DNA from 4 places in the Fictibacillus sp. Mic-4 genome. Region 4 is predicted to be linked to each of the others. Evidence: riboswitches for the same ligand, from Rfam matches in the RefSeq annotation. Region 4 holds a riboswitch; each other region holds the start of a gene.

Region 1 (8,247 bases), on a different contig from region 4:
CCGTATTTTTTCGAAATTTCCGCGATCTCGAACACTTCATCTGCATCGAGCCGTCCGACAGGGACGTTAAAGCCAATATAATTCAACCCTTCTTGCTTTTGCGGATGAACTCCGTAAAAATACCCCGCATTCCAATCCTTCGTCTGTTCCTCGCCTTTTTCTGGAAGAGGCCCGGTATATTCAAGCAGCTTTTCTTTAAATTTTTCTACTCCCCAATCAGCAACAAGGAATTTCAGCCGGGCGCGGTGACGTTTTTCACGATAGCCAAAGTCGCGGAAAATCGTCGTTATCCCGATGGCGACATCTTTTACCCGCTCTTTTTTCACAAAGACATCAATCGTTTGCGCTAAATGCGGGGCAGCCGATAATCCCCCTCCAACTTTCACATGAAATCCTTTCACAATTTCTCCATTAAGTTCTTTTATTGCAGGGACGAATGCAACGTCGTTAATTTCCGCATGGCCCGCGTTATGAATGCTTGCACTGATGGAGATTTTATACTTCCGCGGCAAATTTGAGAAATCTTCGTTTCGTTCAAAATAGTCGAACACTTCCTTGACGACCGGTGTCGTATCAAATAATTCATCCCGGTCGATCCCCGCAAGCGGATTTCCGATAATATTCCTTGTAATGTCTCCACAGGCTCCAGCGGTTGACAATCCAACCTTTTGTAGCCGCTCAAGAATATCCGGAATTTGTTCGATCGTTAGCCAGTGAAACTGAATCGCCTGGCGTGTCGTTATGTCAAATATGCTTCTGCCGTAGTCTTTGCTAATTCCGGCAAGCGCCTTTATTTGTTCATAGTTTAATACACCGGAAGGCACTTTAACGCGCATCATAAAGTAACCGGCTTCTTTCGGCCGTTGGAGGTAAAGGCCAGCCCATTTAAATAAGTCCCACTCTTCTTTCGGGATAGAATCAAATCCGTTTTTTGCATAGGCCGGGATGTCTTCAAAAATTTTCAATCCGTCTTTTTCTAATTTTTTCAGTTCTGTTTTATTCAATTTTTCATTGGTAGCCCATGTCTTCACATAAGACATCCTCACAGCCCTCCTTTAATTCTTCCTTTTTCTATTAAGTAAGCAATCACTTTGTCTGCACACTCTTCAATCGAGTATTGATCTGTCTCAATAACAATTTCCGGGTTCAATGGCTCCTCATATGGAGAACTAATTCCGGTAAACTCACGGATTTCTCCATTCCTCGCTTTTTTATACAACCCTTTCGGATCTCGGTTTTCACATTCGTTTAATGGACATTTTACATAGACTTCGATAAAGTCACCTTGATCAAACAATTTTCGAACATTGTCCCGATCCTCAAGAAAAGGAGAGATAAAGGCAGTTAAGACCATCTGGCCGCTGTCGACAAACAATTTCGCCACTTCGCCGATGCGGCGGATATTTTCTTTCCGGTCTTCATCTGAAAATCCGAGATCTTTATTCAATCCAAAACGAATATTGTCTCCATCAAGCACGTAACTTCTTACGCCGATCTCATGAAGCTTCCTTTCTACAAAATTGGCTATCGTTGATTTCCCCGAACCGGAAAGCCCGGTGAACCAGATGACATTACTTAAGTGATTGTTTAATCTTTGCCTGTCTTCCCGTTTAATCGTTGCTTCATGCCAGGTGATATTTAAACTTTTCGTCATGTTAAATCTCCTTTGCCTGTTTACGTTGTTACCGTACCCTGCTTTAATCCTTTAATTAGCACTTCGACCACTTCAGGCCGGCTGAATGTTTTCGGCGGCATTTCACCGTTTCTTAGCAATTCTCTAACTTTTGTTCCTGAAAGAATAACATGATGTTCTTTATCATGCGGGCACGTTTTCGTCGAAGCCATATTTTCGCATTTTGTACAATAAAAGCTATGTTCGAAAAACAGTGGAGTTATTCCAAGTTCTTCTTTCGTAAAATGGCTGAAGATTTTTTGTGAATCATAAGTACCATAATAATTTCCAACACCCGCATGGTCACGGCCGACAATAAAGTGTGTACAGCCAAAGTTTTTGCGGACGAGCGCATGGAAAATGGCTTCTCTAGGACCGGCATAGCGCATAGCTGCCGGAAAAACAGCAAGAAATACACGATCTTTCGGATAGTAGTTTTTAAGCAGCACTTGATAGCTTTCCATCCGTACGTCTGCCGGAATATCGTCAGATTTTGTTTCGCCGACAAGCGGGTTTAAAAATAATCCATCGACGATTTCGAGCGCCGATTTTTGAATGTATTCATGTGCGCGATGAACCGGATTTCTCGTTTGGAAGCCAACGACGGTCTTCCAGCCACGTTCTTCAAACTGTTCACGCGTTTCAACCGGATCAAGATAATACTCGTTAAACCGCGCTTTTTCCGGGCGGCGAACGAGCGTAATTGGGCCACCTATATAAACTTCTGGCCGTTCAAATAACTTTTTCACACCGGGATGAGCCACTTCCGAGGTTCGGAAAATATTTTCAGCTTCGACAATCTTATCCGGTTCATAGATGGACTCAATTTCAATGACGCCATAAACGTTTCCGTCCTTGACGAGCTTTGCAACATCTCCTTCGGATAACTGTTTTGACTTTTCTTTTTCAACCGGAAGAGTGATCGGAATCGTCCACGGCTCGCCGCTAGTAAGATGCATTTCGTGTACGACTGCTTCATAATCTTCTTTTTTCAAAAATCCTTTCAATGGACTATAGGCACCGATCGCAATCAACTCTAAATCGCTAAGCGCCATTTGGTCTAACTCAATTTCCTTTTCAATTTTTTCATAGGAATACCCGGGGTTCCAGCGATTAATTAATGTACCTCCATGCGGATCAATTAAACTCATTTATTTTCCCTCCGTTTGTTTATGTTTGAGACTTGCTATTAATCTTTTATCGTCGCTTGCAATACGAATCAAATGCCACCTCCTTCTTCATGAAATGTACGTTTTTCTTTTCGAATCGTTTTTAAAAGACTAATAGATCCGATTGTTGCCAAAAACACGCTGGCAATTACGATAAACGTGTAAAAATCACTATCCAGGAACACCTTTACCATCGCATATGAGATGACAAGTGAAAATACAGGTGACACGATCCAAACTTTCATCATTTGGTTAATAATGCTTTTTTGCCATAAGTAAAATCCGTTCTGCGCCGTTCCGAGACCGATGATCGCTGATGTCGTGACCTGTGTTAGCGGAACCGGTAAACCAAAAATAGAGGCGATAATGACCAATATCCCTCCCGTTCCGGAAATGGCGCATCCTTCTAAAAGGGAAAACCGAGTTATCCGTTTTCCATTCGTCTCAAGCACTTTGCCGCCAAAAAAAACCGCTCCTAAACTAACAAATAACCCGCCAACTAATGTTCCTGCGGATACGGACAACAATCCGGCACCAACTAGAGGGCCCACTGCATTAGCTACATTATTCATTCCAGCCGAAAATGCTTCAAGAAAGCCGGCACCAATAAGCAAAACAGCGAGCCAGCGTTTCGGTTGTTTTGCTTTCATCACCGGATACGTTTTCTCAATCTTGCTAATTAATTTTGATGCACCGAATGCGAGCAAAAAAGCGACAACGGGGATAAACAGCCAGAAAAACATAACCGTTACTAAATTGGTCAGGTATAAAGCTTTGTACGCAATTCCAACTCCCACTACAGATCCAACCGTAATTTCACTCGTTGATAATGGGATCCCAATCACATTGGCAAAAAACAGAGATACCGCCGCTGATGCAAGTATAATGACAACGATTTTGACCGTTAATAAAGATGATGGAACAATTCCCGATCCGATGGTTTTGACAACTTCTCCCCCGCCAATTGCCGCCCCAAGGAAAATGCCCCCTCCGCAAATCAAAAGGGCGATGGTTTTTCGCCGGACGGCACCCGCTCCATATGCGATCCCCATTGACGCAGCTGCCCCACTTGCCCCTATATTCATCGCAAAAAAGAAACCTACCGCAAAAGCTATATACGTTACGATCATCGTTTATCTCTCCTGTTTACGTCTGATGCAGCCCACATTCCGTCTTTTCTAGAGATGCCCATCTTCCGGCACGTAAATTTGTTGCATCATTCGTTGGGAGCGTGCATTTTTCACATCCGATGCTCGGATATCCTTGATCATGCAATGGATTGTATGGAAGATCATGTTTATAGATGTATCTCCACACATCTTTCCATGTCCAATGGATTAATGGACAAACTTTGATGGATTTAAACTTTTCGTCTTTATTAATAAATTCCGTTTTGCTTCTTGTCGGTGATTGGTCTCTGCGCAATCCGGTGATCCATGCTGTACTGCCCTCGAGCGCTTTTTGCAGCGGAATTACTTTTCGCAAATGGCAACATTGATTCGGATTGGTCTTCCAGAGCTCTTCCCCATACTGAAGCGCTTGCTCATCAAGTGTGATTTCTGGCTCTACAACAACAAAATTCAACTTTGGATATTTCTTTTTCACCTTATCAATCAACTCATACGTTTCTTTAAAATGGACATTCGTATCGAGAAAAACAACTTTTGCATCATCCTTCACTTTTGAAATTAAATCAATAAGAACCATCCCTTCGGCTCCGAGACTACACGCATAAACGATTGATTTCCCGTATTCGTCATACGCCCATTGAAGAACTTCGATCGCCCCTTTTGTATCATCTTCAAACGGAATTTTAAGTTGTTCTCCGCTCCAAGTATCATACGTTAATTGCTTTTTCACTGTGCTCTCTCCCCTTTGTTTTTTAAACAAAAAAGGCGATCTTAACCTAATAGGATCCGGTGGTCTTCCAAGCCTATATGCATCAAATTGTTTAGTTCCCACATTAGACTTTTCGCCTTTAAATCAATTAGGTTAAAACCGCCTCTAGTTTGTCTAGTCAGCGCAACATTATTTAATTCTTACTTTTTCACTTCGCTCCAATTGAATGACTTTGCCATCCTGAACGACAAGTGTAATGGAGCCAAATTTCATCGTCTCCAACATCTCTTTAATTCGCTCAAAAATGGTTTCTGTATGCTCTTGTTTGCTCCCCATGCCCATTCCTCCCAATCGATCTATTCGAATTGCTTTATTTAAACCGCAAAGAATAAGCTATTTCATCGAACCGAAAACTTCGTTAAAAAAAAGAAAAACCTCCCATTCCGGAAAGGCTAAGGCAAAATCTATTTCCCTTATCTTTCAAAATGGCAACCATTTTGCTGGAATTGGCACCTTACATAATCTGCAGGTTGCCGGGCATCATCGGGCCAGTTCCCTTTGCCGCTCTTGATAAGTTTGGTTTGTTGTTTAACATTTTAATTTGTTCAAAATAGAAAGTCAAGTATTTCTATCGGATTTATTTTTCAAAATAAAAAAGTGTGACTTTTCGTCACACTTTTCCTTATTTACGCAATGTAGCGCCGAAACGTTCTTCAAGGCTCTTCAATACGTTTTCATGTGCTTTTAGAACTTCTTCGTCCGTCAACGTCCGTTCAGGGTCGAAATATTTTAATGAAAACGCGAGCGATTTCTTTCCTTGTTCCATCCGCTCTCCCTGATATAGATCGAACAAATTCACTTCTTTTAAAAGATTTCCGCCGGCTTCCTGAATGACCGTATATAAGTCACCCGCCGGAAGGTCTTCATCAATCACTAAGGCAATATCGCGCGTTACCGAAGGATAGCGCGGCAATGTGGAATAAACAGTCGGTTCTACTTCGGCTTCTAACAGTTTTCCTAAATCGAGCTCGAACACATATGTTTCGTTAATGTCCCATTCCTTTTGTGTTGCCGGGTGAATTTGGCCCACTAATCCAATCTTAATGCTATCGAGTTTAATAATAGCTGTTCTTCCCGGGTGCATTCCGCTGACGTCCCCACTCTCGAAACTAATCCGGGTGCTAAGGCCAAGTTCGGCAAACAGTCCTTCGAGTATGCCTTTAGCAACAAAAAAGTCGACCTTTTTCTTTTCCCCCTGCCACGGGTGTTCGTTCCACATTCCCGATAAAGCACCGGCAAGATAAACTCTTTCCTCAGGCAAATTAACCAGCTCTTGCTCTTTATTCACAAAAACAGAGCCAATTTCATAAAAGCCGATGTCTTCAAGCGCCCGATTTTGATTGTATAAAATCACTTCAAGCAGCTGTGGAATGAGGGACAAACGCAATGTACTCCGATCTTCGCTCATCGGATGCGCAACCGAAATCGGATAAACATCTTCCTTCTTAAAAGAGAAACTTTTTGCTTTTTCCGGGGTTGTCAAAGAATACGTGACAGCCTGGTAAAGCCCCGCTCCTTCTAAATAACGACGAACCTTTCTTCGTTTCTCTTGAAATGGTGTCAATCCGCCCGGCCTTGCTTCACTTAACGGATAAGTGGCCGGAATACGATCGTAGCCATAGATTCGCCCGACTTCTTCCACAAGATCCGCATCAATCGTAATATCAGGTCGTCTGGTCGGGACCGTTACTGTGAACGTTTCACCACTCTGTTCGTATGGAAGCTTAAGGCGGCTTAACTTTTCACCGATTTCATCAAGGGAAATGTTCGTGCCAAGCAGTCCGTTGATCCTCGTTTGTGTTACGCTTACGTTGATTTCCTCAACGATGCGGCTTCCCGCTTCAACAATCCCGCTGACAACCTCTCCGCCGGCATAGGCCGCCATTAAAGATGCGGCCCGGCGAGCGGCATCATACACGCGGTTACGGTCAATTCCTTTTTCAAAACGGGTGCTGGACTCGCTACGAAGACCAAGGTCTTTTGAAGCGGCACGAACACGTTGGCTATTAAAATAGGCCGCTTCCAAAAGAATCGTCGTTGTATCTTGCTGAACTTCCGATGTTGCCCCTCCCATTACTCCGGCTACAGCGACGGGCTCTTTACCGTTTGTAATAACGAGATGATTTTCGTTTAATTGTCGTTTCACATCATCCAATGTAACAATCTCTTCATTTTGTTTAGCACGACGAACGACAATTTCCTTCGAACCAAGACGGTCATAATCAAAAGCATGAAGTGGCTGGCCGTACTCAAGCAAAACGTAATTGGTAATATCAACGACATTATTAATCGGCCTGATTCCTGCAGCCATTAAACGGTTTTGCATCCATAACGGGGATGGTTCGATATGGACGTTTTTAATGATCATCGCCCCATAGTACGGATTGTCTTCCTCTGATTCGATTTGAACGGAAATATAATCGGATGCCTTTTCGGCTGTCGGCGTAATTTCAATGTCCGCAATCTTTACTTCCTCGTTTAAAATGGCGGCCACTTCATAGGCTACACCAATCATGTTTAAACAATCTGCCCGGTTCGGTGTCAGGCCAAGTTCAAGAACAAAATCCGTTAGATTCAAAAGTTCAAGCGCATCTACTCCAACTTCAGCATCACCCGGCATAATGAAAATTCCATCCGTATATTCTTTTGGAACGAGCTTCGTTTCTACCCCGAGCTCTTCTAAAGAACAGATCATGCCGTTCGATTCCTCGCCGCGAAGTTTCGCTTTTTTAATTTTGAAGTTTCCTGGAAGCACAGCCCCGACTTTTGCAACTGCCACCTTTTGACCTGCCGCAACGTTTGGCGCGCCGCAAACGATTTGCACCGGTGCTTCTTCACCGATGTCGACCTGGCAAACCCTGAGCTTATCTGCATTCGGATGCTGGACGCATTCTAGAACGGAACCAACGACAACCCCGGACACTCCTTTATTTAATGACTCTACTATTTCTACTTCAATGCCGCTCTTCGTTATTTTCTCCGCTAATTCATGAGCAGAAATATCAATTTTCACAAATTCTTTTAACCAATTATATGAGACTAACATGTGCTCCCCTCCATTTAAGCCTTTTTGAATTGTTTTAAGAAACGGATGTCGTTCGTATAAAAATGACGGATATCATCAATGCCGTACTTTAACATCGCAATCCGTTCAGGCCCCATTCCGAAAGCGAATCCGGTATATTTTTTCGAATCAAATCCTGCCATCTCTAAAACGTTCGGGTGAACCATGCCCGCTCCGAGTATTTCAATCCAACCGGTCTGCTTGCAGATCGAGCAACCTTTTCCGCCGCATTTAAAACAAGATATATCCATTTCGACGGAAGGTTCCGTAAATGGGAAGAAACTTGGCCGGAGTCGGATTTTCCGCTCTTCACCGAACATTTTTTTCGCAAACGCCGTAAGCACTCCTTTAAGGTCGCTTAACCGGATATTTTTATCTACGACGAGCCCTTCAATTTGCATGAACTGGTGGGAGTGCGTCGCATCATCATTATCACGGCGGTA
Region 2 (8,247 bases), on a different contig from region 4:
TGCGTCCAAACACATTTTTATAGTAATCGTACGTAACCCCTGCGTAATAATGTGCATCAACTGCCGGTCCATCATACTTTTGATCTAAACGATTATCCGTATCCGTCCATAGCGTTCCCGGCAATCGGGTGCGGTTAGCTCCGTCATACGTAATGATTCCGCTTCCTCTCGTATTATCTTGTAAATAATAGGAAGAACCTGAAAGCGTCATGTTGAGAGTTTTCGAGTCGCCCAGTACACCAACCCCGCTCCCTGTTGTATTTGAACCGGTAATGGGACCCCCGTTCCCTGGTTTACCACCCTTTTTCAGAGGAGAGGTTTGTTCAATGGCTTCATCGATATTGTTATATTTGTTTAAGATTTTTCCTGTTGAGGCATCAATAAAGTAATTATAGTTTCCGGGTTTTGGAGAAAGAAAGTTTAAGTTGACAAGGTACGCATAGACAGCATCTTTTCCTCCATCATAAACTACTAAATGAGCAGTCGGAAGTTTTTCAAACGAAGGAGAGTAACCTAAATCTTTTTTTGCAATGTTAATCGCTGTTTTAGCATTCAATTTTTTCTTCGCTTTAAGCCCTTCCTTCTTATCTAGATCAGGGATGACAGTTCCAGAAATAACTGTTAGCACTCCATCTTCAGAAACATGCGCTACCTGTGTGGAGCCCCACACTGGCACGCCTTTAAACACTTGTTGAAGACGAAGAACGGTTTGCCCCTGCTTGTCCTTTTGACTCGACTTTACTAGAAAGGATTTTTCGGCTGAATGTGCTCCGATTTTGTATTCATTTTTATGGCTGTCGAAATAGCTGAACACGACATTTTTTGCACTTTTTGAAGACGGTTTTGTTAAATGCCCCGAAATAAATTCCGGAGAACCTACCGTCTTATTGTACATTTTTGTCGATAATACATTTTTGGGCGCAGCGAAAGCAGATGCGCTCGAAAAAACACTTGCCGTCAAGCCAATTGATAATCCCAATGCCAATACTTTCTTGTTCACAAACATGCCTCCCCATAAAAATTTTTAGAAAAACCTCGAAAACTATCATATCATAAAGGTTGTTAAATTCATACTATTCTAAAAATTTTGATTCTGTTTTACTACGCTACTTAAGCGATAATAGGAATAAAGGCATACCATCAGCATTATAAAAATAAGCGTTTAGACACTTGCAATAAAAAAACAGCCGAAATGGCTGTTTTTTTATTGATTGACTGGCACAACTGCGCCTTTATATTTCTTGTTAATAAAGTCCTGGATTTCCTTTGAATGAAGTACATCAACTAATGCTTTTACTGGTTTTTTGTTTTTGTCCCCTTTGCGAACCGTAATAATGTTTACAAATGGGGAGTCTGCCCCTTCAAGGGCGATTGCATCTTTCTTCGGATTTAATCCTGCATCAAGTGCATAGTTTGTATTGATTAAGATCGCATCGCCTTCACCATTTTTATACGCTTTAGGAAGCATGCCTGCATCAATGTCAGCTTTAAACTTAAGGTGTTTAGGGTTTTTCACGATATCTTTTAGCTGCGCATTGTAGCTTACGCCTTTTTTCAACGTAATTAACCCTTCTTTTTCAAGCAATAGCAACATACGTCCATGGTCGGCAACCGAATTGCTCATAATGATTGTCGCCCCGTTCGGAAGGTCTTTTAACGATTTATATTTTTTCGAATACACACCAATCGGTTCAATGTGGATTCCGCCAGCGTTTTCGAACTTGTAATTTTTATGATCTTTCATTTGTGATACAAGGTAAGGAATGTGTTGGAAATAGTTTGCATCGATTTCTTTATCAGCCAATGCTTTATTTGGCAATACGTAATCCTGGAATGTTTTAATTTGAAGATCAATGCCTTTTTTCTTCAAAAGCGGTTTAGCCTGTTCCAAAATTTCTGCATGTGGTACAGAAGTAGCCCCAACAACAATTTTATCATTGCTCATTCCTTCTTCTTTTTTCCCACAAGCAGCAAGTGCCAGTGAAAGTGCTGCAACGAGAATAATGCTTAAAATCTTTTTCATCAGAAATAGTCCCCCTTGTTTGTAATTTAACGCTTATCAATGCGTTTTGTTATAAGATCACCAATAAATTGGATGATAAACACAATAATTAAAATCGCAACCGTCGCTACAAACGTAACGTCATTTTGTTCGCGTTGATATCCCCAAATGTAGGCAAGGTTTCCAAGGCCGCCTGCACCGACTACACCCGCCATAGCCGTATAGCCGACAAGGGCGATCGCCGTTACCGTAATACCCGAAATTAATGCGGGCAAGCTTTCAGGGATTAGCACTTTAAAGATGATTTGAAAATTAGTAGCGCCCATCGATTTAGCTGCTTCAATAACCCCTTTATCAACTTCGCGTAAGGCGATTTCAACCATCCGTGCGTAAAAGGGAGCGGCTCCAATAATTAAAGCTGGCAGAGCAGCATTAGCACCTAGCATAGACCCTACTAATATTCTTGTAAAAGGAATTAATAAAATAATTAAGATAATAAATGGCACAGAACGAAAGACGTTCACCACTGCGGCAATTATCATATTAAAAAACTTATTTTCCCATTGATTGCCTCTATTCGTTAAAAATAAAGCAAGGCCTAACATTAGTCCTAGTATAAAGGTGAAAAGTACACTAACCCCCGTCATATAAAGCGTTTCAATTGTCGCATCTTTAAAGACGCCCCACTCAACATTCGGAAATACGGTATTAAGCATGTGAGATCACCTCCACCTGTACTTGCTGTTCATTTAAGAAACGAATCGCTTCTTTCACGGATTCCTCTCTGCCGTCTAATTGAATAAACAACGTTCCATATTGCCCATTTTGTGTTTGCGACATTTTTCCTTGCAAAATATTTACACTTACATCAAATTGCTTGATAACTTCAGTAATTAATGGCTGCTCCGCCTTCGTTCCGACAAAAGTTAGTTGAACGATATGACTACTAGGGTTTTGTTCAAGTAAATGGTTAAGAGTATCTATCGTTTCCTCCGGTTCAGTCACTTGCTTCACAAATTCTTTAGTAATTGCTGCTTTCGGTGTTTTAAATACTTCAAGCACAGGACCGATCTCCGCAACCTTACCGCTCTCCATCACGGCAACACGGTGGCATATTTTTCGAATCACGTGCATTTCATGAGTAATTAAAACAATAGTCAATCCTAACTTTTTATTAATTTCAACCAGCAAATTTAAGATGCTATCCGTAGTTTTCGGATCAAGCGCAGATGTCGCTTCATCACATAACAATACTTCCGGATTATTGGCGAGCGCTCTTGCGATTCCGACACGTTGTTTTTGTCCGCCGCTCAACTGAGCAGGATAAGATTCACCGCGTCCTTCTAAACCTACAAGCTGGATTAATTCATCAACCCGCCTCTTCCTCTCTTCTTTCGGCACTCCTGCAATTTCAAGAGGAAATGAAATATTTTCACGAACGGTACGAGACCAGAGGAGATTAAAGTGCTGAAAGATCATGCTGATTCGTTGACGCTCTTTCCGCAATTCTCTTTCACTCAAATTCGACAGGTTTTTTCCCGCCACTGTAATCGTCCCACTCGTTGGGCGTTCCAACATATTTAACATACGAATTAACGTACTCTTGCCGGCCCCGCTATAGCCGATAATTCCAAATATTTCTCCTTTTTCAATTTCGATATTGACGTCATCCACGGCATGGACAGGTCCGTCCTTCGTTTGAAAAAGCTTTTTCACTGATTCGAGCTTAATCAACTACATTCCCCTACTTTCTGTTGTTACTTTGTTGAAAAAACAAATGCCTTTCTGCGTAAATGAGCAGAAAGGCATAAATGTATCTATGCGCCTTCTTCTCATCTCCCAAAGCAATTGATTCGCTTTGCAGGAATTGGCACCATTTTAAGCGTTATTCGCCTAACGGTTGCCGGGTTTCATCGGGCCAGTCCCTCCGCCTCTCGTGATAAGAACAAGTCGTTCTATTATTTTTTCATTTTTATAGTTGAATTCTATCACCCATGTCGAATGCTGTCAAACACTTTTTCGTCTATTTTTATGATTATGCCTCCGCCAATCATTCCCTCTATTCACACGTTTTGGTTTATGGTGTTGAAGATGTTGAGGGTAACGCTTTTTTATGTAATTTCCCCTGTCTGAGTGATACAGCGCTTTACGTTTATTGTGTGGCGGACGATATTTTTTCACTCGACGTTGATGTAGATCGTGCTTGTTTTTATGTAATGGATGTTGGTTGCTCGAATGGCGTATATTTTTCAAGCGATGCCGTTTATAGTCGTGATGGTTAACCAACGGCTTCTGTTTCATTATTTGACGCGATTGCCTATCCTTCGACTGTTTTGGCACAAAAACGGTCTCTCGTTTTTTCTTTTCCTCATTTTCTTTTTGCAAAACGCTTTTTTTGGGGCGTTTGGCTTTATTATGTTTATGAATGACCTTATTTTTTATAGTCTTATTTTTCCGCTTATTGTTCGGCTTATTTCTTATCTCTATATTTCTTTTCAGCTCGGAAAACGTCTTCTTCTGAACATCCTTAAGGGAAATCTTTTGTCCTTTATTCTTTGCATCTAAATATAATAAATATTTCCCGGTAGATATATTATTGTCGCTTGCCTTCTGGTGTTTTTCAGAATCCGCTTCTTTTATATTTACTGTAACTTGATGATTGGCGACTATTTTATTTCGTTTAATGGTTGCAATTGTTTTTTTTAGCGAAGATGACAACTTTTTATTTGATGGGTCAACTACTGTAGTCACAATCATTACATCTTGCCTGTCATTTAAGTACCCGCTCGCATTAAAAGCATCTATTAACTGGCCGGAAAAAGAAGACAGGCTCATCTTCTCTTTATAACGGATCTTTTTTAATAAATCTGCCGCATCATGATTCCATGATTGCACGTCAATGACCTCTAACCTTGAATTTACTCCCACTTCAAGACTTGGATTCACATCAAAACTTACATAAGCGGCCGCTGCTTCATTTTCATTTTTGATAGGAATCATCCCTGAAATAAGAAAAAAGACAAGGAAAAGAATAAGTGTAAGCGAAAAAGATGGCAATAAAGAACAGGGCCTTTTTTTAGAAACGGCAAAATAGGATGAATGATATTCGCTTCCAACGACCGGCTGTCTGCCGGGCGGAATGCGAACAGAAACAAAACATCCATCCTTCGTAAGAAGTATTACCTTTCCTTTTTTTACTTCCATTACAATGCCGCTTTTCATGTAACGTGTCCCCTCCTGCATGTAGAAGGAGTTGCTTCGTATAACGTTAGCTTGTCCTACTTTTAAACAACATCCTTAAGACTGAATGTATGACTTTAACGCTTTAAAGTCGCCTAAATAAATTAATGATACAGCTATTATATATTTTCGGTTTCTTTCGATTGTTTTACGACTGCAGGAAACCATGCTTAACAAATCTTTTATTGGCAGTTGCTTTTTTTCCATAAGAAAATCAGCTAATTCTTTATTTTCAACAATCAGTCGGGAAATTTCTTTCGCGTTTTCACGGGCATCTACATGTTTTGGACAATGTTTGGAAAGAACTTTAAAATTCAACCCGAATTCTTTTAAAAGTTTTTGATATTCCTCAATTTCATACACGCGGTTTTCTGATTGAACTTGTTCTTCATAGTAATCTAATGCCGCTTTTTGTTCTGCATAGCTCTCTTCAAGACGGCCTTCCTCATCTTCCTCTTCAGGCTGAAGGTAAATTAATCGGTTTTGACGCACTTCTTTTCGAATATAATCAATCACCCGGCGTCTTATTACCATATCCGCAAACGATAAAAACCGGCTGCCCTGGCCTTCCTGATATTGATCAATTGCTTCATTAAATGCAAAGAGACCTACACTAAATTCATCCATCGTACGATCTATATATTGACTGCATACTTTTGACGTTACTTTTTTAATAAATGGTTGATATGCTTCGATCAGTTCATTACGCAGAATATCATTACCACGCTGAATTTTCAATACTTTATCTTCAATCGTCATAATTGTTTTATTAATCGATGGTACAAATGCTCTAAGTTCCATTGTTGACATTGCTCATTCACCTCTACTCTACACCTGTTTATTAAAAAACAAAATCGTGTATTCGTCTTATTTCAATTACCACTGAATGAATTGGAGCAAACCTGAATCAAGCTCCCTCTTACATTTATACCATTGATTTTTGAATTTGTAGGCTACAGTTGTATAACAATGTGACAATGATCATAACAATTGTAATATATTCGTTAAATTACTGAAAATAAAAAATTATCTAATTGAAATGGGGATGATTTCATATTCCAGGTTATCCCCTTGAATTAAAGGGTTTTCACTCTTTTTTTCGTATTGTTGTTGCACAGTTGAATTATGACGTTTGTTACACGTCGCGATAACACTTCCACTATTTACCGTGTATATTTAAGCCGTTTTTGCATTTCTACCCCCGCAAAAGTTGAATAAAAATTAAAAATCAGCCTGCAACTTGAGTGCAGGCTGATTTAAGTAACTTTCGTGAAACAATCGAAAAAATAATCAAACATATTTTTTTAACGTTTCATACAAATAATCAACAGATTTTAGCGCATCGATCTTTTGAACAATGATCCCTCTATTTAAAATAACAAGAGAAGGAACCGTCGTTATGCTATAGGTTTGCGATAATTCAGGCATAAGGTTCAAATTGCACGCGCCTATAACGATTGGTTTTCCGGTTTGCTTGAACGTTTCAAGACAGATTTCAAGCATTTTTCTCCCCATTTTACATGTTCCGCAAAGAGGAGTTTGAAAGTAAAGAACGACCGGTTGATTGATAGATTGTTCAATAAACGATTGGAAATCGTCTCTTGTTAAATCTTGTATCATTTATAATACCCCATATAACACGCTTTAATTGCCAGCATTACATTAGCCAAGGCAATTTTTATTAATTGTAAAATGAGCGCCAAGGAGAACTTTTGCTAAATACATCAGCGGTGTTTTAGCAACTTCCCTGTACATTTTATGAATATAGAGATGTTCGGCGTTTGGGAGTTCCCGCCCGAGTTGCCTCCGGAGTTTAGTTCCCGCTTCATCCGCATCCACTAAAATGTAAACATCTTTGTCCTCGACAGTGTTTGCCAATTCCTCAAGCTTTGTGATTCCCATTGTTCCATTTGTACATATAATTTCAACAGGCTCACTTAAAATGGAGATAAGTTTATCTTTATCGGATTTCCCTTCAACGATAATCACTTTATCCATCACTAATCTCTCCTATTAAGAAAGTCTAATGAACGAAATCATTTTATACTTTATTTTATTAAATTTCTCCTTTAATTGTTCATCTATGCGATCTCTCGTAAAAGCATAATTAAATGAGGAATTGGACCCGCTTTGCAAAAAAGGGACAAGCAAAAAAACTTGTCCCTTTTTTCAATGATTAGTCTTCTTTCGTCATTTCTTCATATTGTTCAGCAGTCATTAATTTTTCGATTTGAGCAAGGTCTGATGCTTCAACTTCGATCATCCATGCTTTTTCATATGGAGATTCGTTAACTAACTCAGGGCTATCGTCAAGATCTTCATTAATCGCAACGACTTTTCCGGAAATCGGAGCATAAAGTTCTGAGACGGTTTTAACCGATTCTACGCTTCCGAATGGCTCATCTGCCTGGATTTCATCTCCAACTTCAGGCAATTCTACAAAGACAATATCACCAAGTTCGTCTTGAGCGAAGTCTGTAATTCCAATCTTCACTTTGTTGCCTTCGATTACTTGTACCCATTCATGTTCATCAGAATAACGTAGTTCTTTTGGAAAATTCATTTCGTATCCCTCCAGCATTAAATATGTAAATTATAATTACTATAATATAAGATTTATTATAGTTAATCAACTGTCAATTGGACCATGATTTAGAATATAATTCTTCATTGAAACCGACTGTCACTTTCTTTCCGTCTGTTGCAATCGGACGTTTGATCAACATGCCGTCAGATGCCAGAATTTCAAGCAATTCGTCGTTGGAAGCGGTTTTAATTTTATCTTTCAACCCTAACTCCCGATATTTTTTCCCGCTCGTATTGAAAAACTTTTTCATTTCAAGACCGCTTAATTCGATCAGCCGCCTTAGCTCTTCCTTGGAAGGCGGTTCGTCAACAATATGTATTGCATTAAAAGGGATGTTGTAGTCTTTTAACCATTTCTTCGCTTTTTGGCATGTCCCGCATTTCGGATACTCATATAACGTAAGGCTCATTTGTTCACT
Region 3 (8,247 bases), on a different contig from region 4:
ATTGTCATTTAAACCAACTCCTTTAAAGCCAATTCTAATTCCTCATCATTTGGTGCCAATCCGTGCCACTTATGTGTATCCTCCATGAACGAAATGCCTTTGCCTTTTACGGTATGGGCGAGAATCGCTGTTGGTTTTCCTTTGATCCGCTTTGCTTCCCGAAATGCTTCATCAACTTCATCAAGGTCGTGCCCGTTAATTTCTACAACATGCCAGCCAAATGCCCTCCATTTTGCGGCAAAATCTTTCATTCCTTTTACGTTTTCAACGAAATCATCCAGCTGAATTTTGTTCCAATCGATGATGGCGCACACATTGTCTAAATTATAGTGGGCCGTTGTCATGGCGGCTTCCCAAACTTGCCCTTCTTGAGATTCGCCATCTCCGATCATGACATATGAGCGTCTTTCTTTTCCGTCAAGCTTCGCTGCCAGTGCGACACCATTTGCCACTGATAACCCCTGTCCGAGTGAACCCGAGGAAATGTCGACACCAGGAATATGCTCTGCACAAGGGTGGCCATGCAATCGCCCGTCAACATCACGGAACGTCATAAGTTCTTCTACTGGAAAGAACCCTTTTTCTGCTAATACGGAATAATAAACCGGCGTGCAATGCCCTTTTGAAAGGAAGAAGCAATCGCGATCTTCCCAATCCGGGTTTTGCGGATCAACATTGATGTGATCAAAAAATAGAACCGTCATTAATTCGGTTGCAGATAATGAACCTCCCGGGTGTCCACTGCCTGCATGATGTGTCATTTTCACAATGTGCCGGCGAATTTGTTTTGTTAATTTCGTCAATTCTTCTTTTCTTTCTGAAGTTAACGCCATTTCATACTTCCTCCTTTGTTGCTTATTACAAAACGCCGTTTCTATTGTTTGCTTAAAAAAAGGAGCAACATATTCGTTAATTTTTCACAAATTACTTCTTGTTGCTTATTACAAAACAGCGTTTCTTATTAATCTTTAAAAAAATAATACCATTTGAAAATGATACTTTCAAGGGGTTTTTAAAAATTTTCTAATAATTAAAATCATAAAGGCATGGATCCATGCCTTTATGATTTTAATTATTGGTCTTATAGCCTAATCGCTCAGATACTTTTCTGCAAACATTCATGACTTGATCTTTTAAAGTATCAATGCGCTCTTCTGTCATTCTCATTGATGTTCCGGAAATGCTGATTGCTCCAACAACAGTTCCCCGATGATTAAAGATGGGGGCAGCAATGCATGTTATGCCCAATTCGTTTTCTTCCCTTTCAATTCCGTAGCCGTTTCTTCTAATTTCATCGAGATTTTTAAACAGTTCATCCGGATTCGTTATCGTATTTTCCGTATGCCTTGGAAGACCTTTTTGTTCAATGATTTCCATTACTTCATTTTTAGGGAGATAGGCAAGAATCGTTTTCCCTGCACTTGTACAATGCATCGGAGCCCGTTTTCCAACTTGCGAGTGCATTCTTAACGTTTCACTGCCTTCCAATTTCTCAATATAGACTGCTTCTTTTTGCGAATAGATGACCAGATGAATGACTTCGTTTGAGATTTCTTCTAATTGCCTTAAATAAGGAGTTGCTTCCTTGCGAATATCAATGGAATCTAATAATTTCGCGCTCAATTCTAAATATTGATAGCCCAATCGATATTTTTTCGTCTCTGCATCTTGCTCAATGAACCCGTGCGCGACTAACGTTGCCAAAATACGAAAAATCGAACTTTTATTTAATTCCAGCTGCTCAGCCAACTCGGTTACACCATAGCCGTCTTTTCTCGAACTTACTAATTTTATGATTGTTAATGCTCTGTCAATTGATTTAACCATACAAATCCCCTCGCTAACCCATCCAATCTATTTCTTTAATTACATCCATTATAGCTCATCCACCTTTATTAAACTAGAATAGTCTCGAAATTCTTGAAAAATAAGGGATATGCCTTCAAAGCACATCCCTTTAAGCGATTACTTTCCTTCTTTTATTAATAGTTCGTAGCCGGAAATGGTTAAAAAGTCTTCAAATTCTTCATTTCTCGTCAACTCTTCAAACCATTGTCTCGCCTGATCAAATTTGCCTTGCTCAAACGTTTCAACTCCAATGGACTGTTTAATTTTTTCCAGTTCCTCATCGACATATTGGGAAAAGAGCTCAAATGTAATCTTTTGACCGTTTTCTAATACCCCTTTTGGATGCCGAATCCACTGCCACACCTGGGCTCTCGATATTTCAGCAGTCGCAGCATCTTCCATTAAATGATGAATAGGCACTGCTCCACTTCCTCTTAACCACGCTTCCATATACTGTATTCCGACATTAATATTTGTTCTTAATCCCTCTTCTGTGATTGGACCAGTTGGAATTTCCAATAAATCTTCGCTTGTAATTTCAATATCCGCCAATTGTTTGTCCACTTGATTTTGACCAGGCATAAATTCATCAAATACACTTTTTGCAACCGGAACAAGTGCCGGGTGGGCGACCCATGTTCCGTCATGGCCGTTCGTCGCTTCCCGTTTTTTATCTTCATACACCTTTTCAATCGCCTTTTGATTTGCTTCCTCATCATTTTTCACGGGAATTTGCGCCGCCATTCCACCCATCGCATGAGCACCCCTCCTGTGGCACGTTTTTATCGTCAATAACGAATACGCCTTCATAAATGGACTTGTCATAGTCACGACCGAACGATCCGGCAGAATATAGTCTGGAAGATTGCGGAATTTTTTCAAATAGCTAAAAATATAATCCCATCTGCCACAGTTAAGGCCAACAATATGATCTCGCAATTCATAAAGAATTTCATCCATTTCAAAAGCAGCAAATATCGTTTCAATTAAAACGGTAGCTTTAATGGTCCCTATCGGGATTCCTAATTCCTCCTGCGCTTTGACAAATATTTTATTCCATAATCTCGCCTCTAAGTGGCTCTCTAGTTTCGGCAAATAAAAATAAGGACCGGATCCATTCTCAATCAATGTTTTTGCATTGTGGAAGAAATAAATGGCGAAGTCAAACAATCCTCCAGATACAGGCTCACCATTGATAAGGAGATGTTTTTCCATCAAGTTCCAACCACGTGGACGAACGATAAGGGTGGCCGTTTTATCATTTAATTCATATTTCTTTCCATTTGCCGGATTGATGTAGCTGATCGTTTTATTCACAGCGTCCCGTAAATTGATCTGCCCCTGCACAATGTTTTCCCATGTTGGCGAAGTTGCATCCTCAAAATCGGCCATAAAGCCATTTGCTCCAGAGTTTAGGGCGTTAATGATCATTTTTCGATCTACAGGGCCGGTAATTTCTACTCTTCTGTCTTGAAGGTCTTTCGGTACCGAACTAATTTTCCAATTCCCTTTGCGAATGTGTTCTGTTTCCGGCAGAAATTCTGGTAGCTTTCCGCGGTTAACTTCCGCCTGTCTTTCATCCCGAAGCTTCATTAGCTGCTGTCTTTCTTCTTCAAATTCAATCGCTAATTTCTTAACAAACTCCAGCGCTTCCACCGTTAATATTTCAGCAAAGCCCTGATCCATTTTCCCTTTAATTTCTACTCCCTGCAAACGATCAACATTGCTCGTTGTCATAAAAAAACTCCCTTCACTATTCTATCTTGAATTTCGTTGCTTATTATAGAACGTCGTTCCCTTTTATGATTGTACCAATATTTTTAAAAAAATTCAATTATTTCAGCCAAAAACACCTCATCTCTAAAGATGAGGTGTTTTTCGATCAATTAGACAACTGCTTTTTCTTTTACACGTGTAAACATTTGTTCATTTGTTATCTGGACCGGATAAACGGAAAATTCATGTCCAATACAATTTGATTCTAGATTTCCTTTCACTAAGACAAACGCGTTGCCATTTTCAATTTCGCCACTTGCATGTAGAAGGTCAACTGAAGATTCGATCTTTTTAACAATATCGCTAAATTCTTTCTCGTTTAAGACATTCTTAATAAAAAGGGCAAAGACGTTGCTTTCTTTAGATTCTTTTCGCTTCTCTTCCCTTTTTCCTGTCTTCACTTTTTCTTTATTTGTTGTTTTGTACACCGAAATTAAATCTTCAAGGATGGCACTTGCAGTTGGAAAAGCTCCGGCACCGGCTCCTTGCAACGTTAAATATCCGAGTAGATCCGTTTTTATTCGAACGGCATTGTCGACTCCTTCTACACCATAAAGCGGATGTTCTTGATCGACAAAGATCGGTGTTACTTGAACGTCAAGCGTTTCATTTATTGTAACGAGCTGTTTTAATCGCAATCCAGATTGTTCAGCAAGCAGCAGCTCTTCCGTTTGGACATCTTTAATTCCTTTTACCTGCACATGATCCCAATCTGGTTGCTCGCCAAACACCCAATCACATAACACCATCGCTTTATAAAAAGCGTCGATTCCTTCAATATCATTCGTTGGATCCGCTTCAGCGTATCCTTGTTGCCTGGCAATTTCCAGTGCTTCATAAAAAGATGAACGATGATTTCTCATATAGCTTAAAATAAAATTCGTCGTTCCATTAAGAATCGCTTCAACCCTCTCGATTCGATTAACCTGGAGCAACTCTTTAATCGTTCGCAAAACAGGAATTCCACCGCCGACACTTGCTTCATACACAAAGCGGACATCATTTGACTGAGCGATTTGCAAAAGTTCTTTTCCAGAGCGAGCAATTAAGTCTTTGTTCGCCGATATGACATGACACCCTGACTCAAGAGATTGTCTGATAAAAGTAAATGCCGGTTCCTTTCCCCCGATGGCTTCAACAACAACATCCGGCTTGTCTTTTTGAAGGAGTTCCTGAAAATTTGTCGTTACAAAAACATCTTTCGGCAGTTCCCTATTCTTAGTTGGATCTTGAATGAGGATCCCGGTAATTTCAACTGCTTTCCCTAATAAAGAGCTAAAATGACCTTTTTTCTCAACAAGCCCTGTAAATACCCCATATCCTACCGTTCCTAATCCCAGAAGCGCCACTTTAATGATTTGTTTTTCAATTCCCTTATTTTCTCCGTTTTTTTCATTCATTTTTATCCCTCCAGATAAGTATCAAGGTATAAAAAAACCCCTCTTCATAAGAAGAGGGGTTTTCGCTCGCCTCCTCTTATCAATCAGGAAAATTTTCCTGCAGGTATTAGCACCTTTTCAAACATTGTTTGAAGGTTGCCGGGCGTCATCGGGCCAGTCCCTCAGCCTCTCTGGATAAGAGTCCAATATATGTTATTTTTACTAGCATCTTAAATTAGTTAATAATGTAACACGGAGAATTTGAAAAAGTCAATGCCTTTTTCAGATTTTTAGTAAAAATCTTTTTTTAAATGGCATGTTCTTTTACATAACGATTCCACTTATGTTCGGCGCATTCTTTGCTGCAAGAGCGTTTATGCTCACGCTCGCATTCTTCGCACATAAGCAAATGTTTATTGCATTCAGGATTTCCGCACTTGACATAACGTTCTTCGGGCCTTCCACAATGGTAGCATTTCCCGACTATCCTTTCTTCACCCGTGCGGTTAACAGGAACGGAGATTCTTTCATCAAAAACATAACATTTTCCATCCCAAAGGGCTCCTTTCACCTCTGGATCATATCCGTAAGTGATAATGCCCCCTTCTAACTGGGAAACATCCTTAAATCCTTCTTTGATTAAAAAGCCGGAAAACTTTTCACAGCGAATGCCGCCAGTACAATACGTTAAAACTTTTTTATCTTTAAATTGCTCGAAGTTTTCCCGAACCCATTTCGGCAGGTCACGGAAAGTTTCAATATCCGGACGAATCGCTCCGCGAAAATGGCCGAGATCGTACTCGTACGTATTTCTCGCATCTAAAATGACGACATCTTCTTGCTGCATCGCTTCATAAAACTCTTTAGGTGATAAATGTTTTCCCGTCAGTTCATTCGGGTTAATGTCTTCTTCAAGGCTTAAATTCACAATCTCTTTTTTCACTTTCACTTTCATCTTTTTAAAGGCATGCTGGTCAGCCTCTTCGATTTTAAAAACGATATCAGAAAAGCGCGGGTCTTTTCGGAGGTCAGCCATATAGTGATCGGTTTGCTCCACCGTCCCTGAAACCGTTCCGTTCAGCCCTTCGCTCGCCACAAGAATGCGTCCTTTTAATCCTAATTCTTTACAGTAATTCAAATGTTCTTCCGCAAAGCTTTGAGGATCATCAATTGGTACATATTTATAATATAGCAATACTCTAAAATTCATGTTTCATTCCACCACCTGCTAAAATATCCTTCCCTATCATAACAAAAAACATCAAAAAAGAAAGTGTTCAAATGAGGAAACGTTTGAAAATGGAAAAAAATTTGTTGCAATCTCAAATCATCTGTTGTAAAGTTAAGAAAATTAAATGAAAACAACTCATTTCTTATCAAGAGAGGTAGAGGGACTGGCCCGATGACACCTCAGCAACCTTCAAGCCGCCGGCAAAACGCTTGAAAAGGTGCTAATTCCAACAAGTTCAGCTCTTATGGACTTGGAAGATAAGAAGAACGACTGTTATCGGTTTTAAAGTCTTCTTCTTATAGAAGGCTTTTTTTATTTTTCGTTACTACTTTAGAGGAGATGGGGAAATGTATAAAATCGAAACAAAACTCGCACAAATTGGAAACCGAAGTGAAAACGCTACTGGAACTGTAAATCCTCCAGTCTATTTTTCTACCGCTTACCGCCACGATGGGATCGGCCTATCAACAGGCTATGATTATTCACGCACGGGCAACCCTACACGTTGTCTTCTTGAAAAAACGATCGCCGACCTTGAAGGCGGGGACGCAGGCTTTGCTTGCAGTTCAGGAATGGGTGCAATCCTTACCGTGCTCGCACTCTTTCAATCTGGTGACGAATTCATCGTTTCTAAAGATTTATACGGGGGCACGTACCGTTTATTTGAAGAAGGATTCCGTAAATGGGGATTAAATTGTATTTATGTCGATACTTCCTGTTGTGACGAAATCGAGGCAGCTATCTCAGAAAATACGAAAGCGGTTTTTCTTGAAACACCAACGAATCCATTAATGGAACAGGCCGATATTCGAAAAGTTGCGGAAATAACGAAGAGACACCAAATACTGCTCATAGTTGACAACACCTTTTACACACCGCTTCTCCAGCAACCGATTAAAGATGGAGCGGATATCGTCATTCATAGTGCAACGAAATATCTGGGAGGGCACAATGATGTACTAGCGGGTTTAATCATTTCGAAAGGAAAAGAGTTAAGTGAATTGCTCGCTAAGCATCATAATGCATCCGGAGCCGTTCTCGGTCCGTTCGATTCATGGCTTCTCATGAGAGGCATGAAAACATTGGCATTGCGCATGAAACAGCATGAAAAAAACGCGAAAACGATTGTCCAGTTTTTAGCGAATCACGAAGCGGTTACTGATGTTCTTTATCCCGGAAAAGGCGGAATGCTTTCATTCCGTTTGGTGAACGAGTCCTGGGTCGACCCGTTTTTGCGAGAATTGAAACTGATCACATTTGCTGAAAGTTTAGGAGGTACGGAAAGCTTTATTACGTATCCTGCGACACAGACACATGCCGATATTCCTGAAGAAATTCGGATAAAAACTGGCGTATGCAACAGACTGTTGCGCTTCTCTGTAGGTATTGAAGATGTAAATGATTTAATTAAAGATCTTGCACACAGTTTAAGCAAAGTAAGTCAGGGGGTATTACAATGAGCGATAGTCTAGACTATACCTTTCAAACCCGGTTGCTCCATAATTCCAATAAATATGATCCGGCAACAGGTGCGGTAAGTGTTCCTATTCAACATGCATCGACCTTTCATCAATCGGATGTTGACCATTTCGGCAAATACGACTACGCCCGTTCTTTAAACCCAACACGTGAAGCGTTGGAAGAGACAATCGCTCAATTGGAAGAAGGTACAAGAGGGTTCGCTTTTTCTTCAGGAATGGCCGCCATCTCAACGGCCTTTCTTCTATTATCACAAGGAGATCATGCCATATTGCCGGATGACGTCTATGGCGGAACATTCCGAATGGTCACGGAAGTTCTCTCGCGATTCGGAATTGATCACACTTTTGTTGACATGACGGATATCAATGCGGTAAGACAAGCGATTCGTCCAAATACAAAGCTTATTTATATTGAAACACCATCCAATCCGCTCTTAAAGGTTGCAGATATTCGGGCTCTGTCTTCCCTGGCAAAAAACATCGGGGCATTTACCTTTGTTGATAATACGTTTTTGACTCCTGCTTTGCAAAA
Region 4 (8,247 bases):
TAAATAATCATGTAGCCAAGGCCCTGTTTAGAAACGAGATACTCCCCGACAATCACGCCAACCCATGAGAGTCCGACATTTACTTTTAATGTTGAAATGATTGTTGGAAAACAGGCAGGCAGAACGACTTCTTTGAAACATTGAAATTTCGATCCTCCAAAAGAACGGACAACTTTAATATAGTTTGGATCGACATTGTTAAATGCTGTAAAAATGACGATCGTTGTAATAATGACAGAGATTAATATTCCCATCGCCAGGATGGATGAAAAGTTGGGACCAAGGACGACGATCAAGATCGGTCCAAGAGCAACTTTCGGCATCGCATTTAAAATGACTAAATATGGTTCAAGCACTTTCGAAAGAAACGGTATCCACCATAATAATGTAGCAAGCATTGTTCCGAACAACGTGCCTAAAAGAAACCCGATAATCGTTTCCGATAAGGTCATGCCTATGTGAACAAATAAACTGCCGTCGCTGATTTTTGTTACAAATAGTCCCCAAATTTTTCCCGGTGAACTAAAGAGCAACGGATCGATCCATTTTTGTCTTGAAAACAGTTCCCAACAAACGAAAAACGCGAAGAAGATGAAAAGCTGAATAAGAAGAACATGGCGTTTTTCTTTTTTTATGTTTTTTAAAAAATCAGCATGCGTTTTAGTCACTATTGTTTTCTTCAATGTTCTTCAACTCCTTCCATATTTGCTGGAACATGACTGAGTAATCCGGGTGCTGGCGCGTCTCAAAGGGGGTAAGCTTCTTAAGCGTTTCGGGCATGTTAAACGTTTGATAAATGTACCCGGGATTTTTTGAAAATAAAATGACACGGTCGCTCATGGCGATCGCCTCTCCGATATCATGGGTGACGAGTATCGCCGTTTTATCGTACTCTGACAGTAGAAAAGAGACAAGATCTTCGAGCTTTAATTTGGTCTGGTAATCTAAAGCGGAGAAAGGTTCATCGAGCAACAAGATTTTGGGGTTCGTTGCGAGCGTTCTTACGAGTGCCACACGCTGCCGCATCCCCCCGGAAAGTTGCATAGGATATTGATCGAGAACGTGAGATAATCCAATTTCATCTAAAAGGGATAATGCATTGGATACTTGTTCCTCATTCAATTGGCCACGTAGTTTTAATCCAAGCAAAACATTTTCTTTAATCGTCTTCCACGGAAAAAGATAATCTTGTTGAAGCATGTAGCCTATCTTCGGATGCGGTCCGTTGATCGGCTGTTCTTCAAGGAAAATATCTCCCTCTGTGGGCGCAAGGAGCCCGGCGATGATCGATAACAACGTAGATTTCCCGCATCCGCTCGGGCCAAGGAAGGAAACAAATTCCCCCTCATGAACCGATAACGTTACATTTTCTAAGGCCGTCGTGGCCGTCCGTTTCGAAAAATACGTCTGACCAATCGACTTTAATTGCAAAAAGGCCACTTCGATCCCTCCAGTTTATTATTTCACTGCTTTCTTAGCAATTTCGGAATTGACTAACGTTTTGTAATCTACTTTTTTCGGTAATTCGCCTGCTTCTTGCATGATCGTTAATAAGTGATTCCAGGCGTTTTCTTCTAAAATCGGGCTTGTTGCATAGCTGTGTTGATTTTTATAACGATCAACAACGGTTTCGATAATGTCCATCGGAGTATCCTCAAAATAAGGAGCAATAACTTTCGCCGTTTCTTTAGCGGAATGGTTTTCCACCCATAATTGCGCCTTATAAAGGGCCCTTGTAAATCGTTCAATAACGTCTTTGTTCTCTTTTAAGTAACCTTGTTTTGCCATATAGGACGTATACGGTAATTTTCCAGATTCCGAGCCGAATGAAGCGACGATGTAGCCAATTCCTTTTTTCTCAAATAAACTTGCCTGCGGCTCAAATAATTGCACATAATCACCGACACCAGCAGCAAAAGCATTAGGAATATTCGCGTAATCGATGCTCTGGTTCAGCTTAATAGCCTTATGCGGGTCAATGCCATGTTTTTTTAATGTGAATTCGCCCGCCATTTCTGGCATGCCGCCTTTTCGTTGACCCAAATATTCTTTTCCTTTAAGCTGTTCCCACGAGAAGACAGCCGGTTTTTTTCGGGCAACGAGGAATGTTCCGTCTGTCTGAGTGAGCGCGGCAAAATTAATGACCGGGTCGCTTGCCCCTTGCGCATAAACATAAATGGAAGTTTCTGATCCGACGAGAGCAATATCTGTTCCATTGGAGAGTAAGGCAGTCATCGTTTTATCCCCGCCCCACGTTGTTTTTAAGTCGACTTTAATCCCTTCTTTTTTAAAAAAACCTTTTTCAATTGCGACATATTGTGGTGCGTAAAAGATAGAGCGAGTGACTTCCGCGACCCTAACCGTTGTTTGTTTTTTAGATATGGACGATTTCGAGCAAGCGCTGATGAGAACACATGATAAAAGCACCAGGGAAACAAGAAGGGAGATCTTTGCTTTAATCCCTTTCATTGTGTTCAACTCCTTTAGATTAGGATGAAGTTATTGTTTTATGTAATACTTTATGTAGGAGCATTTAATTGTGTGTTTACCTAGAACAAAATAGGTAACGTTATTTTGTTTGAAGTGGAAATGGGAACAAACATTGGAACGGAGGTTCTTACGGTGATACATAGCGAGAAGATCATCTATAAACAAAGATTTCCTTCACCGCATCCGAACATTGAGTTATATAAAGTGACGTATTTAAGTGAAGGATTAAAAGTGAAAGGGATGCTTTCCGTACCGATTGTATCTAAACCGCTGCCAGGGCTTTTGTACTTGCGCGGAGGCATCAAAAAAGTCGGAATGGTCCGTCCTGCAAGACTCATCGAGTTTGCCGCACACGGGTTTGTCGTTCTAGCTCCGTTTTATCGCGGAAACGAAGGTGGAGAGGGGAATGAAGATTTTGCCGGGAAAGACCGCTACGATGCATTCCATGCATATACCGTCTTAAAGTCGCTTCCTCAAGTAAAAGAAAATGATATTCATGTATTCGGTTTTTCAAGGGGAGGCCCGATGGCTCTTTTTACAGCGATAAAGTTTCCGGAAATCCGGTCGGTTGTGACATGGGGAGGAGTGACGGAAATGCGGTGGACGTATGAAGAAAGGGTTGATTTGCGGCGGATGATGAAACGGGTCATCGGCGGCAGCCCTGACAAATACTCGGAAGAATACGAATGGCGCTCTCCTTTATATTATTGTCACGACCTTCAAGTACCCCTCTTAATGATCCACGGCATGTGTGATGAAAACGTGAACGTAGAGCACACATTGCAAATGAAGCGCTGTTTAGCGAAGCTTGGAAAGGAACATGAAGAATGGCTTTACCCGCAATTTACCCATCACTTTCCGCCAAGGGAAAAACGGAAGATAACAAAAGCATTATGCGATTGGATGAAAAGCCATTCTCCAGAGGAAAACGGATAAGCGCTATTTTTGCTTATCCGTTTCTTTCTGAATTAACAACTAAAGCACGGGTTGACTAACCGTGCTTTAGTTGTTGCCATGACGTAATTTGTATATGAGATTAGCTACAATCGTTGAAGGTATATTGAACGGATTGCCTTGAATAGAAAAGTGAAGTTGTTCTTCTTCAAATGACATTTTTTCAAATAAATGTTCTTGTGAAAGATTCGTTCTTTTCAACTTGTCTTTTATGCCGGAAATGTAGGAATATTGAACGGGAATCATCACTAAAAAGTAAAATAAAGCAATGCTTCCCAAAAAATAACAGCTGATGACATAAGCCTTTCACTCCTTTTCCATTTTGTAACATAAATAACTAGAAGGAGGAGATAATCAACCTGCTTTTCTTCAAAAAAATGAAGCCCGTCAAGGACGGGCTTCATTTAATGTGTTATACTAATGGGCCGGCGTTTTGAATAGCAGCGGACACATTTTGGAATTTCTTGAAGTTTTCTTTGAATTTGTTGGCAAGTTCTCTTGCTTTCTTGTCATATTCTTCAGGATTGTCCCACGTTTTCTTCGGTTGAAGGACTTGGTCAGGCACGCCAGGGCAACGAAGCGGAACGTGAAGGCCGAATACAGGGTCAATCGCTGTTTCAACCGATTTTAATTCGCCTTCTAATGCTGCTTGAACCATCGCTCTCGTATAGTTTAAGTTCATGCGTTTTCCAACACCGTATTCTCCGCCGGACCAGCCAGTGTTCACTAAAAAGACTTCAACGTCATGCTGATCGATCTTTTCACCGAGCATTTCCGCATAAACAGTGGCTTCAAGCGGCAAGAATGGAGCTCCAAAGCAAGTTGAGAATGTTGCCTGCGGGGAAGTGATTCCGCGTTCTGTTCCTGCAAGCTTGCTTGTGTATCCGGATAGGAAATGGTACATCGCCTGTTCTTTCGTTAATCTGCTGATTGGCGGTAATACGCCAAAAGCATCAGCCGTTAAGAAAATAATCGCATTTGGATGGCCTGCTACACTCGGTTGAATAATATTATCAATCGCATCAATCGGATAAGCCGCACGCGTATTTTCTGTTAATGTTGAGTCGTTATAGTCAGCCACTCTCGTTTCAGGATCAAGAATGACATTTTCAAGAACCGTTCCAAAGCGAATCGCATTCCAAATTTGTGGTTCTTTCTCTTGAGACAAGTTGATGCACTTCGCATAGCAGCCGCCTTCAATGTTAAATACACCGGTATTGGCCCAGCCGTGTTCATCATCACCGATTAATCGGCGGTTCGGGTCAGCAGAAAGCGTTGTTTTTCCAGTGCCGGATAATCCGAAGAAAAGGGCAACGTCTCCTTCTTGACCAACGTTGGCAGAACAGTGCATTGAAAGGATTCCTTGTTCAGGAAGCAAATAATTCATCACGGAAAAGATGGATTTTTTCATTTCTCCTGCGTACTCGGTTCCGCCGATTAATACGACACGTTTTTCGAAAGAAACAATAATAAATGTTTCAGAATTTGTTCCATCAACTTCTGGATCTGCAAGAAACCCCGGAGCGGAAACGATTGTAAATTCCGGCTCTAATTCATTTACTTCTTTTTCGTTTGGACGGACGAACAATTGATGGGCAAATAAATTATGCCATGCATATTCGTTGATGACTTGAATCGGTAAACGGTATGCATGATCCGCACCGGCAAAACCTTTAAAGTGAAACAGTTCTTCTTTTTCACTTAAGTACTGAAGGACTTTCTTATATAATAGATCAAATTTTTCCGGGGCAATCGGCTGGTTGACATCTCCCCAGTCAATCTTGTCTTTGACGCTTTCATCCTCTACAATAAATTTATCTTTCGGTGAGCGGCCAGTGTATTTCCCGGTAACAGCCTGAAATGCACCAGTGGAAGAAAGCTTTCCTTCATTGCGCAGCAACGCCTTTTCAACTAAGATAGGAACAGGCAGATTATGATATGTTTTTGAACTATTTAAGATATCATTTAATGTAGTTGTGAATTCAACGGTATTCATGAACGCAAAACCATCCTTTTAAGAGAGTTTTTTAATGACTTGTTTAAGTTGGAATTAGTATAACACATTAAAACAAATGATGTATACTATTTTATTGTGATTTTTAAAAAAAGGTTCATGATTTATGGCGAAATGGTGAATGAGTAGAGACATATATAATAAGTAAAAATTAAATACAAGCATATAAAAATAATTTTCGCTTGTGATGCAAATGCTATTCATGTTTAGGTTGACATCACTATATAACTACGCTATTATAATTCGGGAACGGCTACTCTTATTCCGAGTAGGTGGAGGGACAGGCCCTATGAAACCCAGCAACCGACACTAAAAACGAAGGAGATTACTTCGAAGGTGAAAAGGTGCTAACCTGCAAGGTAACTTTACCTTGGAAAATAAGAGGTTGAAGGCTTTAAAGAATGGACCTTTTCCTCAAGTGGTTTTGTAATGGAAAAGGCTTTTTTTATGTCCATTAGAACGTTTTAAACTGTTGATATATAGGAATGAGTACCGTATCTTATATTCCCTTTTCGGAGAAGGAGGATCCTCAATTGTCAAAAAAGGTAAGTCGTCGTCTTTTTACTTCAGAATCTGTAACAGAAGGACATCCGGATAAAATTTGCGATCAAATTTCCGATGCGATCTTAGATGAAATTTTAGCAAATGATCCGAATGCCCGCGTAGCTTGCGAAACGTCTGTAACAACCGGGTTGGTATTAGTTGCCGGGGAAATTACGACATCTACGTATGTCGATATTCCAAAGGTTGTCCGTGAGACAATTAAGGCAATCGGATATGATCGTGCAAAGTATGGTTTTGACTCTGAAACGTGCGCGGTTCTTACATCCATTGATGAACAATCAGCGGATATAGCAATGGGTGTTGACAAGGCCCTTGAAGCACGTGAAGGTTCAATGACGGATGCAGAGATTGAAGCCATCGGAGCAGGTGACCAGGGGTTAATGTTCGGATTCGCGTGCAACGAAACAGCTGAATTAATGCCGCTTCCAATTTCTTTATCTCACCGTTTATCCCGCCGATTAGCTGAAGTGCGTAAATCGGAAGAAGTGCCTTATTTGCGTCCGGATGGAAAAACACAAGTAACAGTTGAGTATGATGAAAATGGAAAGCCGGTTCGTATTGATACGATTGTCATTTCAACCCAGCATCATCCAGAGATTAGCTTAGAGCAAATTCAAGCGGATATGAAAGAGAAGGTTATTAAACCTGTCGTTCCAGAGGAGTTAATTGATGAGAAAACAAAATATTTCATCAATCCGACTGGCCGCTTTGTAATCGGCGGACCTCAAGGGGATGCAGGGCTTACTGGGCGTAAAATTATTGTTGATACGTATGGCGGTTATGCTCGCCATGGCGGCGGTGCATTCTCCGGTAAGGATCCTACAAAAGTGGACCGTTCTGCTGCTTATGCGGCCCGCTATGTAGCAAAAAATATTGTTGCAGCTGGCCTTGCTGAAAAAGTTGAAGTTCAGCTTGCTTATGCGATCGGTGTTGCGCAACCGGTATCCATTTCTGTCGATACATTTGGCACTGGCAAAGTGTCCGAAGAAGTTCTCGTGGAACTCGTGCGCAACAATTTTGACCTTCGTCCGGCAGGTATTATAAGAATGCTCGACCTTCGCCGTCCGATTTATAAGCAAACGGCTGCTTACGGTCACTTTGGCCGCACGGATGTTGAACTTCCGTGGGAAAAAACAGATAAAGCGGAAGAACTAAAGAAACAGGCAAATATTTAATGTTTAAAACCATGGCTTTTATAAAAAGCCATGGTTTTTATTTTAAAAAAACCGCCTAATTGGCGGTTTAGAAAAAGACCTTCCGATCGCGCTCTTCTTTTAAAATTTCCACGGCTTCCCGGAAACGCTGGGAATGAACGATTTCTCTTTCCCTTAAAAAGCGAAGCCCGTCATTTAAATCCGGATCATCTGACATGTTGATCAACCATTGATACGTTGCCCGAGCTTTTTCCTCTGCCGCGATATCTTCGTAAAGATCGGCTATCGGGTCGCCTTTTGCCTGAATGTAAGTGGCTGTCCACGGTATTCCGGCTGCATTATGATAATGAAGCGCACTGTCATGATCTGCATAATGGCCTTCAAGGCCGGCGTCGCGAAGTTGCTGTGGCGTTGCATCTTTCGTTAATTTATAAACCATTGTCGCGATCATTTCGAGATGGGCGAACTCCTCTGTACCGATATCCGTTAATAATCCAATAACTTTATCCGGAATGCTGTAACGCTGGTTTAAATACCGCAATGCAGCGGCCAGTTCTCCATCAGCCCCTCCATATTGCTCAATTAAAAATTTTGCCAGCTTCGGGTTGCACGTACTTACTCTAACGGGATATTGAAGTTTTTTTTCATAAATCCACATTGAAAACTAGTCCCCCCTTGTTGTTGAATCAGAAGTTAAAGTTGCCACGGCCATGGTGGGCTGTCCCAGTTCCACGGGGCACCGGCATAGCTGTTGCCAAACTGTTGAAGCGGGCCGTATTTCGATTCAATTGCGCGTTTCAGCTTTTTTCTCGTTTGTGCAAATTGATTAAATTGATGAATGGAGTTTGTATCTTCAGGGTGTGTATCAAGATAAAGAGTTAATTCCACTAATACAAAATCAACGGCTTGCAGTTCTTCCATCAATTGATAAAATTCTGCAGGTAATTGGGCCATGTCATCTCACCCCTTTACGATTTTCTTTCATAAGGATTTTCATAATAATCATAAAAGGCGGGCCATAACGTTCCTTTTTTTAATGCTTCTTTCGGGGAGAATTGTTCAAGATTATAA

The links. A riboswitch is a leader RNA that binds a small molecule or an ion and turns the genes downstream of it on or off. The one in region 4 is predicted to bind S-adenosylmethionine.
Region 1: another riboswitch for S-adenosylmethionine. It lies ahead of WD019_RS04325 (YezD family protein); the one in region 4 lies ahead of metK (methionine adenosyltransferase).
Region 2: another riboswitch for S-adenosylmethionine. It lies ahead of WD019_RS11230 (methionine ABC transporter ATP-binding protein); the one in region 4 lies ahead of metK (methionine adenosyltransferase).
Region 3: another riboswitch for S-adenosylmethionine. It lies ahead of WD019_RS05280 (homoserine dehydrogenase); the one in region 4 lies ahead of metK (methionine adenosyltransferase).

The regions. Positions count from the first base shown of each region.
Region 1 is NZ_JBBHZM010000003.1:112,256-120,502, reverse strand. Features, by position in the region: gene WD019_RS04350 (nitrite/sulfite reductase) at 1-1,040, opposite strand, end outside; gene cysC (adenylyl-sulfate kinase) at 1,043-1,654, opposite strand; gene sat (sulfate adenylyltransferase) at 1,675-2,823, opposite strand; gene WD019_RS04335 (inorganic phosphate transporter) at 2,892-3,971, opposite strand; gene WD019_RS04330 (phosphoadenylyl-sulfate reductase) at 3,988-4,701, opposite strand; gene WD019_RS04325 (YezD family protein) at 4,870-5,016, opposite strand; SAM riboswitch class I at 5,151-5,257, opposite strand; gene pheT (phenylalanine--tRNA ligase subunit beta) at 5,363-7,786, opposite strand; gene pheS (phenylalanine--tRNA ligase subunit alpha) at 7,801-8,247, opposite strand, start outside.
Region 2 is NZ_JBBHZM010000014.1:81,722-89,968, reverse strand. Features, by position in the region: gene WD019_RS11245 (M4 family metallopeptidase) at 1-1,000, opposite strand, end outside; gene WD019_RS11240 (MetQ/NlpA family ABC transporter substrate-binding protein) at 1,205-2,023, opposite strand; gene WD019_RS11235 (methionine ABC transporter permease) at 2,050-2,718, opposite strand; gene WD019_RS11230 (methionine ABC transporter ATP-binding protein) at 2,711-3,736, opposite strand; SAM riboswitch class I at 3,832-3,948, opposite strand; gene WD019_RS11225 (anti-sigma-I factor RsgI family protein) at 4,010-5,224, opposite strand; gene sigI (RNA polymerase sigma-I factor) at 5,300-6,052, opposite strand; gene WD019_RS11215 (thioredoxin family protein) at 6,533-6,862, opposite strand; gene WD019_RS11210 (toprim domain-containing protein) at 6,905-7,240, opposite strand; gene gcvH (glycine cleavage system protein GcvH) at 7,419-7,805, opposite strand; gene WD019_RS11200 (arsenate reductase family protein) at 7,879-8,238, opposite strand.
Region 3 is NZ_JBBHZM010000004.1:96,805-105,051, reverse strand. Features, by position in the region: gene WD019_RS05300 (transketolase family protein) at 1-8, opposite strand, end outside; gene WD019_RS05295 (transketolase) at 9-833, opposite strand; gene WD019_RS05290 (IclR family transcriptional regulator) at 1,069-1,827, opposite strand; gene aceB (malate synthase A) at 1,966-3,585, opposite strand; gene WD019_RS05280 (homoserine dehydrogenase) at 3,735-5,024, opposite strand; SAM riboswitch class I at 5,098-5,205, opposite strand; gene WD019_RS05275 (rhodanese-related sulfurtransferase) at 5,311-6,213, opposite strand; SAM riboswitch class I at 6,374-6,498, shown strand; gene WD019_RS05270 (methionine biosynthesis PLP-dependent protein) at 6,582-7,694, shown strand; gene metC (cystathionine beta-lyase) at 7,691-8,247, shown strand, end outside.
Region 4 is NZ_JBBHZM010000018.1:17,415-25,661, reverse strand. Features, by position in the region: gene WD019_RS12610 (ABC transporter permease) at 1-683, opposite strand, end outside; gene WD019_RS12605 (ABC transporter ATP-binding protein) at 661-1,440, opposite strand; gene WD019_RS12600 (ABC transporter substrate-binding protein) at 1,459-2,469, opposite strand; gene WD019_RS12595 (alpha/beta hydrolase family protein) at 2,626-3,426, shown strand; gene WD019_RS12590 (DUF3949 domain-containing protein) at 3,493-3,690, opposite strand; gene pckA (phosphoenolpyruvate carboxykinase (ATP)) at 3,857-5,440, opposite strand; SAM riboswitch class I at 5,715-5,842, shown strand; gene metK (methionine adenosyltransferase) at 5,992-7,197, shown strand; gene WD019_RS12575 (manganese catalase family protein) at 7,265-7,834, opposite strand; gene WD019_RS12570 (spore coat protein CotJB) at 7,870-8,130, opposite strand; gene WD019_RS12565 (spore coat associated protein CotJA) at 8,145-8,247, opposite strand, start outside.